Regions from separate parts of the Pantoea sp. CFCC18177 genome, predicted to be linked through region 1. Evidence: predicted binding sites of a transcription regulator. Region 1 holds the regulator's gene; each other region holds the start of a gene.

Region 1 (4,209 bases):
TAGCTGGCGAGGGTGATGGCCAGCATAAACAGTAAGGTGACCGATTCGGGTACGGCCAGTCGCAGTGAGGCCGCCGCAATCAGCAAGCCGGCAAAGGTGCCGAGCGCACGGTGCTGAATGCGCACCCGCGTGGCGCTGTAGCCATTCTGACTGACAAACATGATGGTCATCAGAATCCAGTAGGGCTTAGGAATGTTGAAGAACAGCGCGACTGCGCTGCCGAACATTAGCATCACCGAGATGCGTGCGGCGGTGCGTAAAGCGGCAGATTTCAATGACAGATAGCTGCGCAACGCGGGGAAGAACGGCAGACGGCGCTGACGATCCGCCATCAGGTCACGCGTGTACAACGGCTTCTGCGTGCGTAAGACGCGTGCGATACGGCTGAAGTGGTAGTAACAGAAGTTGCCGACCGGATTATCTGGGTGCTGGCGCGCGATTTTTTCCAGCGCCCCGAGTGGCTTCTCCATATGGAAGCGCTCCGGCAACTGATGATAGAGAATCGCATCGGCGAGGATGCGCAGGCGCGCGGAGATGGTTTTCGCATTCCAACGGATCACCGCCTCAGCGTGGCTCTGCTCGACCAGCTTTTGCACCTCTTCCGGCTGATGCAGGCTCACCGAAATGTGTTCCTGTAAATCCAACGCCACCTGAAACGCTCGCGTCAGACGCTTATGGCTGTTATCGCGGTTGGCCGAGAGCATATGCATCTGCTGATAACAGGTGGTGATCAGATCGACGGCTTTTTGCTGGCGTGCCAGTAGCGGCGGTAACGCTTTTTCAGGATCGGTGAGTTGCGTCAGCAGCGTGTATTTCGCATCACAGTAATCTGCCAGTTCGCGATACAGCAGGCTCAGGGTTTCACGCATCGGCTGCTCTTTCCACAGCCAGAACCAAAACCAGTTAAACAGGCCGTACCAGAACGTACCGCCGATATACAGCAGCGGCGGCACCCAAACCGGCATCCTTCCAACCAGGCTAAGGCTAAAGATGGCGGCAATCAGGGTGGCTGGCAGCAAGCGGCCATGTAACGGGCTAATTTCACCGGTGACACCAATCAGCAGCGGCAGCACAAACAGTATGAGCGGCAGCGGAATCTGATAATCCGTGAGCAACTGGATCGAAAAACTGCCGATGGCAAACAGCGAACCGCCGACAATCAGACGTTTGAAAAAGCGTTTATGCGGGGTATCCAGACCGGCCATGTTGCAGCAGGCAGGCACTAATGAGAACAACAGGCCTTTTTGCAGATCGCCAAACAGCCAGCCAAGTGCCACAGGCAGGCACAGCACCAGCGTTTGCCGCAGGGCGTAGTTGACCTCAGGATGATAGATGATTCGGCGCCACATCAGCTCATCGCAAACAAAAACGGCGCGATGTTGCCATCACGCCGTGGGTGATAAGAAATTAGCGGGTGCCGTAAACGACGATGGTTTTACCGTGTGCGGAGATCAGGTTCTGATCTTCCAGCATTTTCAGGATGCGCCCCACGGTTTCGCGTGAGCAACCCACGATCTGACCAATCTCCTGACGGGTGATTTTAATCTGCATCCCGTCTGGGTGAGTCATCGCATCTGGCTGTTTGGCCAGATTAAGCAGTGTTTGCGCGATACGGCCCGTCACATCGAGGAAGGCAAGGTTGCCCACTTTCTCGGAGGTGATTTGCAGACGACGCGCCATTTGCGACGAGAGTCGCATCAAAATATCCGGGTTTACCTGAATCAGCTGACGGAATTTTTTGTAGGAAATTTCAGCCACTTCGCAGGCAGTTTTGGCACGTACCCAGGCACTACGTTCCTGACCTTCTTCAAACAGGCCGAGTTCGCCGATGAAATCTCCCTGATTGAGGTAGGAGAGGATCATCTCTTTGCCTTCTTCATCTTTGATCAGAACCGCAACGGAACCTTTCACGATGTAGTACAGCGTTTCCGCTTTCTCACCCTGATGGATGAGCGTGCTCTTTGACGGATATTTGTGAATATGGCAATGGGACAGGAACCATTCGAGTGTAGGGTCTGTTTGCGGTTTGCCGAGAACCATTCGCTATTATCCTCTATTGTAATCGTGCCCAAAGCACAGGGGGCAGTTTTCCCTGTCAGGCGGTGTAATCGTCGAGCGTTTTATTTCCGGGTGATTCTTAAGCTACGCTTTTGATTCTTCCCGCCTTCGTCTGTTACGACGAAAATATTTTCAGCACTGTTTGTAGCACAGCTTTTGCAAGCTGTCTTCTGTTGTCTCGCTTCAGCAACAGGCGGAAGAGTCTGGATTGCTGTTTATCAACTGAAAGCGTACTCTGGCGGCAAAATAGCCACTTCAGGAGAAAGAATAATGCAGGCACGAGTGAAATGGGTGGAGGGGTTAACCTTTCTCGGAGAATCCTCATCTGGCCATCAGGTATTAATGGACGGTAATTCAGGGGATAAAGCGCCGAGTCCAATGGAGATGGTTCTGATGGCGGCGGGCGGCTGTAGCGCGATTGACGTGGTGTCTATCCTGCAAAAGGGCCGTAATGATGTGGCCGATTGCGAGGTGAAGCTCACGTCTGAACGCCGTGAAGAAGCGCCACGTATTTTTACCCACATCAACCTGCATTTTATTGTCAGCGGCAAAGCGTTGAGTGATAAAGCCGTGGCCCGCGCGGTTGATCTCTCCGCTGAGAAGTATTGTTCGGTGGCGATCATGCTGGGTAAAGGTGTGGAAATCACCCACAGCTATGAAGTGGTAGAGTTGTAATCCTACTGTCGCGGCGCGATTTATCGCGCGGTGTGATGCACGCCTTACATCGTGCCGCTACAGAAATTCTGGATTATTCAATCCGTTTACCTTCGATCAGCCGTTGCACCAGCGGTGTCATGATCAATTCCATCGCCAGCCCCATTTTGCCCCCCGGCACCACCAGCGTATTCATGTGTGAAATGAACGAGCCCTGAATCATTGCCAGCAGGTAAGGGTAGGCAATCCCCTCCAGACCACGGAAATGGATCACCACAAAACTTTCGTCGAGTGAAGGGATCTCACGTGCGGCAAACGGGTTGGAGGTATCCACGGTCGGCACGCGCTGGAAGTTGATGTGGGTGCGAGAGAACTGCGGCGTGATGTAGTTGATATAGTCCTCCATCGAACGCACCACCGAATCCATCACCGCTTCACGAGAATGCCCACGTTCGCTGGTATCGCGCACCAGCTTTTGAATCCACTCCAGGTTCACAATCGGCACCACACCCACCAGCAGATCCACATGCTCTGCCACGTTATGCGGTTGCGTCACCACACCGCCGTGTAACCCTTCATAGAACAGCACATCGGTGTTGTCCGGCAGCGGCTGCCATGGCGTAAAGGTGCCCGGCACCTGATTCCACGGCACCGCTTCATCATAGGTGTGCAAATACTTGCGCGATTCGCCCTGACCGGTTTTTCCGTAGTGCTTGAACGTCTGCTCTAATAAACCAAAGTCATTGGCTTCGGGGCCAAAGTAGCTAATGTGACGACCCAGATCGCGCGCCTTACGGATCGCCATGTCCATCTCTGGACGGGTGTAGCGATGGAAGCTGTCACCTTCCACTTCCGCAGCGTGCAGATCAAACTGCTGGAATATTTTACGGAAGGCGAGGCTGGTGGTGGTGGTACCGGCTCCGCTGGAACCGGTAACGGCAATGATTGGATGCCTGGCTGACATAACAGAACTCCCTGTGAGGTCCGGCGATGAGCATTGTTACCACGAATTGCCGCGCGGTGCATTAACCGCGAAAATCTCGCGCTGGCATGATATTCACTGATTCATGCAGTTCAGACCACACCAGCACGACTTCTCCGCGTTCCAGTTGGCGGCGCACATCGGCCACCTTCTGCGCCAGGCTGCGCTCCTGCTCGCCGTAATCGGTGCCTTCACGTAACACGAAGGTTTCAATCAGGTTTTCCAGCGTTGTCACTTCAAGTTCTTGCCAGGGAATAATCACGATCACACATCCAGATAGGTTGAAAGCCAGTCAGGCACACGCTGTTCCAGCCACATTTTCGGCTTCAGCAAGGTGCCGCCGACAAAACCAACATGACCGCCTTGTTGCGTCAGCTGATATTCAATGGAGGGTGACAGCTGTTCTGGTTGCGGTATCACTGCATCGGTCATAAACGGGTCGTCTTTGGCGTGAATGACCAGCAACGGCTTGCGTACGCCGCTGAGCAGCGGCATGGCGCTGGCACGTCGATAAT
Region 2 (4,209 bases), on a different contig from region 1:
GAATTCCCGGCAGAGCTGTTACTGAGCGACCGTTATTTGCAGCAGCGTGCGCAACTGATCAATCCTGACCAGGCCGGTGATTTTACCTTCGGTTCACCGCAGCAAAGCGGCACCGTCTACCTCTCAACCGCCGATGCCAGCGGTATGATGGTGTCGTTCATCCAGTCCAACTATATGGGCTTTGGCTCTGGTGTTGTGGTACCGGATACCGGCATCAGCCTGCAAAACCGTGGCTGCGGCTTCTCACTCGATCCACAGCATCCCAACGTGGTGGCAGGCGGGAAACGCCCTTTCCACACCATTATCCCGGCATTTGCTCTGGATGCCGCAGGCCAGCCATTGATGTCATTCGGCGTGATGGGCGGACCGATGCAGGCGCAGGGGCATTTGCAGCTGGCGTTGCGCATCATGCAGCATAAACAGAACCCGCAGGCGGCGATTGATGCCCCACGCTGGCGTGTCGAGCAAGGCCGCGCAGTGGTGGTGGAACCAGGGATTGATCGTAACGTGCTGGCGAAGCTGCGTGAGATGGGGCACCAGATTACGGTGGAAGATCCGCTGCAAAGCTACAATTTCGGCGGTGCGCAGGCGATTGTGCGCGATTCGCAAGGCTTCTACATTGCCGCCACCGAAAGCCGCAAAGATGGGCAGGCACTGGTGTTTTAATATCGGTGCGCATTAATGCGCACCCTACGAAAAATTGCATCCAACTTTGTGAGGTCGCCATTTATGGCGACCGCCAGCCGTTGTACACGCCAGGCCATTGCACTATTCTTTAGGACCATTCCCACTGAATCGTATATATAGCCATAACAGGAGTTCAACATGGCGTCAGGATTATCCCGCATCTGGATGCGTACCGGCATGCTTATGGTCAGCGCACTGGTAGTGCTGCAACTTACCGCCTGTGGCGATAAAGAAGGCGATCAACGTAAAGCCTTCACCGATTTCCTGCAGAACACCGCCATGCGTAGCGGTGAACATCTGCCCAGCCTGAGCGAAAACCAGAAGCAAACCTTCGGTAACTACGCCAGCGACTACGCCATCCTGTATGGCTTCTCTCAGCAGGCCAACCAAGCGGTTGAACAAGGCATGCGTCCCGTGGTGGATGAGCTGGCGGCAATCCGTGTACCGCAAGATTATCTGACCCGCCGTGATTCTCTGCGCCAGGCGAGCGGCAACCTGAGTGTGCTGTCGCAACAGATTCAAAGCGCCAAAATGCAGGCCGACAGCAGCAAAGCCACGCTAAAGCAGCCCGACGATCTGAAAAAAGTGTATGACAACGTGTATGCCAAAGTGGTGACGCAGCCTGCCAGTACCCTGATTCCCCTGCTGCCTCAGCTGCAGGCATTGAGCCAGGCGGCGGTGCAAACCGGTGACTATCTGCAATCACAGGGCACTCGCGTGAGCTTTAACGACGGCGGCGTGCAGTTCCCAACTCAGGATCAAGCCACGCAGTACAACACGCTAATGAGCAACCTCTCCAGCAATGCACAAGCACTGACCCAAGCGCAAAATGCCGTGCAGGGTGGTTTGTAACCGCGCGATGTAACCTGATGCCGGGCGGCCAGACGGTCGCCCCTACAGTCGTTATCCCTCCGTCCTTCTTTTCAGATTTTTCGTCACTTCCTTACAACTGACTTTTCTGCGTAGACAGAGTGTGATCTGGCGCATTTTCGACCAAAAAATGTTTGTGATCCAAATCACATTTACGAGACAAACCTCATCCTTGCAAAGGTGACTTAAGTCACATTTATCACCTTGTTTTGCTTAATATTTCGCCACCGTACTTTTCTTACACCCCAATAGTGTGATCTACGTCACCTTATAGCACCCCAACCACCCCAATATTGCGTGATCTGCATCACACTTATCCCGGATGCTACGCAGCGTAATAAACTAGTGCTAGAGTCCGCGTGCATACAGTGATGCCACGGCCCGCGCCGGAATGGCTCAATAAAAGTCTTAACAAAAACAACCGCGCTCTTATTGCAGCGCGTCTCAATAAGGGGTGGGTTTATGTCCTCATCAGCGAAGGTCAAGGTCCAGAGCTTTGGTCGCTTTCTGAGTAACATGGTGATGCCAAACATCGGTGCGTTTATCGCCTGGGGTATCATCACAGCACTGTTCATCCCAACCGGATGGATTCCTAACGCAACGCTGGCGAAACTCGTCGGCCCAATGATCACTTACCTGCTGCCACTGTTGATCGGTTTCACCGGTGGACGTCTGGTGGGCGGCGATCGCGGCGGCGTGGTCGGTGCTATCACTACCATGGGCGTGATTGTCGGTGCAGATATGCCGATGTTCCTCGGCGCGATGATTGCCGGTCCACTGGGCGGCTGGGCGATCAAAACCTTTGACCGTATGGTTGATGGTAAGATCAAAAGCGGCTTCGAGATGCTGGTTAACAACTTCTCAGCCGGTATCATCGGTATGCTGTTGGCGCTGCTGGCGTTCATCGGCATCGGTCCGTTGGTAGAAGGTTTGTCGCACATCCTTGCGGCGGGCGTAAACCTGATGGTGCAGAACAACCTGCTGCCATTGACCTCGATCTTTGTTGAGCCAGCGAAAATCCTGTTCCTCAACAACGCCATCAACCACGGCATCTTCTCTCCTCTGGGCATCCAGCAGGCGAGCGAAGCCGGTAAATCTATCTTCTTCCTGATTGAAGCTAACCCAGGCCCGGGTATGGGCGTGCTGGTTGCTTACATGATTTTTGGTCGCGGTAGCGCCAAACAGTCTGCAGGCGGTGCGGCGATCATCCACTTCCTCGGTGGTATCCACGAAATTTACTTCCCGTATGTGCTGATGGCACCGCGTCTGCTGCTTGCAGTTATCCTCGGTGGTATGACCGGTGTGTTCACCCTGACCGTGCTGAACGGCGGCCTGGTGTCTCCTGCTTCTCCAGGTTCAATCCTGGCTGTGCTGGCGATGACACCAAAAGGGGCTTACTTCGCTAACATCGCTGCCATCATCGCCGCGTTTGCTGTCTCCTTCGTGGTCTCTTCTATCCTGCTGAAAACCAGCAAAGTGAAAGAAGATGACGATATCGAAGCCGCGACCCAGCGCATGCGTGATATGAAAGCGCAGTCAAAAGGCCAGACCGTTGCGGGTTCGCCAGTGATTGCCGATGCCAACAGCGTTGACGTCAGCCACGTGCGTAAAATCATCGTCGCTTGTGATGCCGGTATGGGTTCCAGCGCCATGGGTGCAGGTGTGCTGCGTAAGAAAGTGCAGGATGCCGGTCTGAGCAATATTTCGGTGACCAACAGCGCGATCAACTCGCTGCCGGGGGATGTTGACCTGGTGATCACCCACCGCGATCTGACCGAACGTGCGATGCGCCAGGCGCCGCAAGCGCAGCATATTTCGCTGAACAACTTCCTCGACAGCGCGCTGTACAGCAACCTGACCGAGCGTCTGGTGGCCGCCAACCGCAGCGAAGCACATCGTGAGACGGTGCAGACCACGCTGGCAGACAGCTATGACGACGGCAGTGCCAATCTGTTCAAACTCGGTGCAAACAACGTGTTCCTCGGCCTGACCGCCAGCAACAAAGAGCAGGCGATTCGCTTTGCCGGTGAGCAGTTGGTGAAAGGCGGTTACGTCCAGCCGGAATACGTCGAAGCGATGCTGGAGCGTGAGAAGCTGACCCCGACTTACCTGGGTGAGTCTATCGCCGTACCGCACGGTACCGTGGAAGCCAAAGATCGCGTGCTGAAAACCGGTATCGTGTTCTGCCAGTATCCCGCCGGTGTGCTGTTTGGTGAAGAAGCGGATGACGTTGCGCGCCTGGTGATCGGTATCGCGGCACGCAACAACGAACACATCCAGGTGATTACCAGCCTGACCAACGCGCTGGATGATGACAGCGTGATTGAGAAGCTGGCGAACACCACCAGCGTTGAAGAAGTGCTGGCGTTGTTGTCGCCTAAAGCGTAAACCACGTTTTAACTCCCTGGGGCGGGCAAGCCCGTCCCACATTTCCGGGGCGGATTTGCCCGCCCTTTCGTCATTTGATATGGGTCAAATTTATGAAAGCGTTACATTTTGGAGCAGGTAACATCGGCCGCGGTTTCATCGGTAAGTTACTGGCTGATGCCGGTATTGAACTGGTGTTCGCGGATGTCAATCAGGTGGTTCTTGATGCCCTTAACGCCCGTCATGAGTATCCGGTTCATGTGGTTGGCGAGCAGGCAAAAGTTG
Region 3 (4,209 bases), on a different contig from region 1:
GGTGCTCTCCACCGGAAGCCGCCCGGCCTCGGAACCGGAAACCCAGGCGCTGTGCCAGTTGATTCACCAGATTAAACCGAGCTGGGTGGTCACCTGGCACGAACCGCTGGCTTGTATCGATGATCCACATCACAGCACTTTAGCGCAGTGGCTGGCGGAACAAACGCAGTTGCCGGTGGTGAGCAGCGTGGGTTACGCCACGCCAGGCTCATTTGGCAGTTGGTGCGACGATCTCGGCTTATTGTGCATTACTGCCGAGATGCCGCCGATTTCGGTCGATGAAGCCACCGAAGTCTATCTGGAAGCGATGATTAATCTGCTGCGTTGGCAACTGCGAGATTAAGCACACCCTGTGAGAAGTGCAGTGACGGCTCAACATCGGCGGCCAGCCAGGTTGGGCCGTCAAGATCGGCGAATTTTGCTATTGGCGTTAACGGCAGTGCCGCCCGAATGGCGCGCGAGGTACAGAGCATACAACCCAGCATCACCGCAAAGCCCTGCTGCCGGGCTTCTTTCGCCAGCGCCAGTGCCTCTGTTAACCCCCCGGTTTTATCCAGCTTGATGTTGATCATTTGGTAGCGACCCTGCAGTTGTGCCAGTTGTTCACGCGTATGGCAGCTTTCGTCGGCACAAATCGGTAAAGGGTGAATAAAGTTGGCCAGCGCGGCGTCTTCAGCGGCAGGCAGCGGTTGTTCCAGCATGGCAACGTTCAAATCCGCCAGCAACTGGCAACGCGCCGCCAGCCCTTCAGCATGCCAGGATTCGTTAGCATCAACGATTAACGTGGCTTCCGGCACCGCCGTGCGAATCGCCACCAGCCGTTCACTGATCAGGTGATTATCGAGTTTGATCTTCAACAGTCGCGCACCATGCTGCCACAGCGCCAGCGCGCTGCTGGCCATCGCCTCGGGCGTGTCTATGCTGACGGTATGCGCGGTATCTACGCTATCGGCCAGTTGGACTTCACACAGTGCTTGTAGCGTTTTACCCTGCTGCTGACGCTCAAGATCCCATAAGGCACAGTCAAGGGCGTTACGGGCAGCCCCTGCAGGCAATGCCTGTTGCAGCGCTGCACGCGTCATGCCGTTTTGTATCGCAGGCAGCTGCGAGGCAATTTGTTGCAGCACCGACTCTTCACTCTCGCCATAACGCGCATAAGGCGTAGCTTCACCGATACCTTTTATGCCGTCCTGTTCGATTTCCACCACCACCACATGCGCTTCTGTCCGGCTTTCGCGTGAAATCACAAACGGCGAATGCAACGGCCAGGCTTCCGGATAACTCTTCACTGTTCTCATTCATTCTCCTTAAATCTGCCACTTAATTGCGAACCGGCTCGGTCTTCACCACGAAATGCACTCGTAAACCCTTCAAAATTATGTCATAAACAAACGCTATATCTGCTCTGGTAGGTTAATGCCAGATTAATTCTTCGTTTAAAAGGAAATCGTATGTCTCAGAATGTTCACTTCCAGGGTAACCCAGTCCCCGTTGCAGGTCACTTCCCGCAGGCAGGCGAACAAGCTAAACCTTTCAGCCTGGTGGCTAAAGATCTTAGTGACGTATCCCTTTCTAAGTATGCAGGTAAACGCAAAGTTCTGAACATTTTCCCAAGTATTGATACCGGCGTGTGCGCCACTTCAGTGCGCAAGTTTAATGAACGTTCTGCTGAAGCGGACAATACCGTGGTGGTGTGCATTTCAGCAGACCTGCCGTTTGCTCAGTCTCGCTTCTGCGGCGCGGAAAACATCAGCAATGTCGTGACGCTGTCAGCACTGCGTGGTGCCGAGTTCAAAGAAGATTACGGTGTGGCGATTGCTGATGGCCCACTGAAAGGTTTGACTGCACGTGCCGTTGTCGTACTGGATGAGAACGATAAAGTGGTTTACAGCGAACTGGTGAACGAAATCACCGAAGAGCCAAACTACGATGCTGCGCTGGCATCACTGAAGTAATTATACCGGACTGAAATACCGCCGTTGAGGCGAAACAGAAAGCACCGAATGATTAATTTTTCGGTGCTTTTTTTTATGGCGATGGCTGCACAGACCTTTTTTAAGCTATTGATTAATCTTGATACGCAGCATTCCCCCCGCCACGTTGTGCTTTTCCTGTTATTCTTGTTACCCGTATCACATTAATAAAAAAACATAAATCCCGTAACAAATCCCGCAATTGTTTGCATCCCCTTCGCTACCTATAACTAACCGTCAATTGCCCTTCAGCGATTCAAAGACAGGCGGGAGTCTTCATGCAAGCAAGCTTATCCTTTAAAGAAAAAATCAGTTACGGTCTTGGCGACATGGCTAGCCATATCGCCATTGATAACGTCATCATCTTTCTCACCTTTTATTACACCGATGTGGTGGGCCTACCCGCGATTTTTGTCGGCACGCTTTTTCTGCTGGCGCGCGTCGCCGATGCGGTTATCGATCCGGCGATGGGGATGGTCGCTGACCGAACTCGTTCCCGCTGGGGAAAATTCCGCCCTTGGCTATTGATGCTGGCGGTGCCATTTGGCGCCAGTTGTATGCTGATATATGCGGTGCCAGAAAGCCTGTCGCTCACCGGAAAAATGATATACGCCGCTGTGACCTACAGCCTGATGATGCTGATGTACACCGCCATCAATATTCCTTACTGCTCAATGGGCGCGATTATCACCGCCGATGATAATCAGCGTATCTCCCTGCAATCATGGCGCTTTTTCCTGGCTACGCTGGGTGGCGCGATGTCCACTTTCCTGATGATCCCGCTCGCAACCTGGCTCGGCGGCGGTAACAAACTGGAGGGTTACTTCGCAGCCATGTCGATTATGGCAACGGTGGCAACCCTGCTGTTTTTTATCTGCTTTCTTAACACCCGCGAACGTATCAATGCTCCCGCTAACCACGGCAACTTTCTTGCCGATCTTCGCGATTTGCTGCGTAACGATCAGTGGCGTGTGGTCGCGTTGTTGGTGTTCTGCAATATCTCGTTCGGTGTGGTGCGGCTTGGCGCGATGATGTACTACGTCACCTATTTTCTGGGAAATGCCAGTCTCTTCATGTGGCTACTGGCCGCGCATATTGTCGGGAAAAGCGTGGGTAGCGTGCTGGCTAAACTGCTGACGCGTCGCCTGAACAAAATCACCGCCTTTACACTCAGCGCCATCACTGCTGGCGTGTTAAGTATCAGTATCGTGTTCCTGCCCGGATCGCTGGCGCTACTGGTCGGCATGACGTTCATCGTCTCCAGCTTCTATCAGGTTACCACCACGTTGATGTGGGTGATGATGGCCGACGTGGTGGATTACGGTGAATATCGTCAGGGTAAGCGTCTTGATGGCACCGTCTTCTCCACTCTGCTCGCTGTATTGAAAATGGGCATGGCCATTAGCGGCGCGATTGTTGGCTGGACGCTAGGCCTGAGCGGTTATGTTGCACAGGCACCGCATCAGCAGCCCGCCGCCATGATGGCCATCGTGGCGCTGTTTTCAGTAGTTCCCGGCCTGCTCTCACTGTTAAGCGCATTCGCAATGCGCGGCTACAAACTTAACGATGCCACCATGCGCACCATCAATCAGAACAAAGTGTCAGCCCAACCGGCTGCAACTGCTTCCCCCCTTTTACAATCACAGGAGTTGTCATGAGCGAGTTACGCGCCGAATCCCAGCGTATTATCTGGACATTTGACCGTCAGACACTAGTTATCGAACCCTGGGGTGCGCATAGCCTGCGAGTTCGAGCCACCTGTCAGCCAGAACTGATCGACCATGACTGGGCGTTGTTATCACCTGCTGCTTGTGAGGTGGAAATCCAGCGCGAGCACGAATCTCTGAGCCTGCGTAACGGCAATATCACCGTCACGCTGAATATTCGCGGCCAGCTGGCATTTTACAATAAGCACGGAGAACTGCTTCTGGAAGAGTTCTGGCGTCAGCGCAGCACCGTAGGCATTGGAGCCAGCGAGAAGAGCCAGGACAAATACATTAGCGCCCTGAAACTGGATGCGCGCACCTTTAGACCGATTCCAGGAGGGAAATATCAACTGAGCGTGCGCTTTGAAGCCCGTGCGGAAGAGAAAATCTATGGCATGGGTCAGTATCAGCAAGATTGCCTCGACCTGAAAGGCTGCACGCTGGAGCTGGCACAGCGCAACTCACAGGCCAGCGTGCCGTTTATGGTGTCGAGTTTGGGCTATGGCTTACTGTGGCATAACCCGGCCATC

The links. Region 1 encodes CRP, which controls carbon source genes, mostly activating them, when cyclic AMP is high. Its sites were predicted from a motif close to ATGTGANNNNNNTCACAT; they were not measured.
Region 2: ACPUC8_RS00595 (PTS mannitol transporter subunit IICBA) is a predicted target of CRP. The motif match lies at 1,809-1,826, and genes of this name have one in related genera.
Region 3: ACPUC8_RS00915 (glycoside-pentoside-hexuronide (GPH):cation symporter) is a predicted target of CRP. The motif match lies at 2,121-2,138, and genes of this name have one in related genera.

The regions. Positions count from the first base shown of each region.
Region 1 covers NZ_JBNBPL010000028.1:47,106-51,314, forward strand. The annotation lists gene ACPUC8_RS22120 (YccS/YhfK family putative transporter) at 1-1,349, opposite strand, end outside; gene crp (cAMP-activated global transcriptional regulator CRP) at 1,408-2,040, opposite strand; gene ACPUC8_RS22130 (OsmC family protein) at 2,329-2,733, shown strand; gene ACPUC8_RS22135 (phosphoribulokinase) at 2,807-3,676, opposite strand; gene ACPUC8_RS22140 (YheU family protein) at 3,738-3,956, opposite strand; gene ACPUC8_RS22145 (hydrolase) at 3,959-4,209, opposite strand, start outside.
Region 2 covers NZ_JBNBPL010000001.1:136,152-140,360, forward strand. The annotation lists gene ACPUC8_RS00585 (gamma-glutamyltransferase family protein) at 1-666, shown strand, start outside; gene ACPUC8_RS00590 (DUF3053 domain-containing protein) at 826-1,539, shown strand; gene ACPUC8_RS00595 (PTS mannitol transporter subunit IICBA) at 2,020-3,945, shown strand; gene mtlD (mannitol-1-phosphate 5-dehydrogenase) at 4,038-4,209, shown strand, end outside.
Region 3 covers NZ_JBNBPL010000001.1:209,643-213,851, forward strand. The annotation lists gene mpaA (murein tripeptide amidase MpaA) at 1-343, shown strand, start outside; gene ycjG (L-Ala-D/L-Glu epimerase) at 312-1,298, opposite strand; gene tpx (thiol peroxidase) at 1,452-1,955, shown strand; gene ACPUC8_RS00915 (glycoside-pentoside-hexuronide (GPH):cation symporter) at 2,252-3,631, shown strand; gene ACPUC8_RS00920 (glycoside hydrolase family 31 protein) at 3,628-4,209, shown strand, end outside.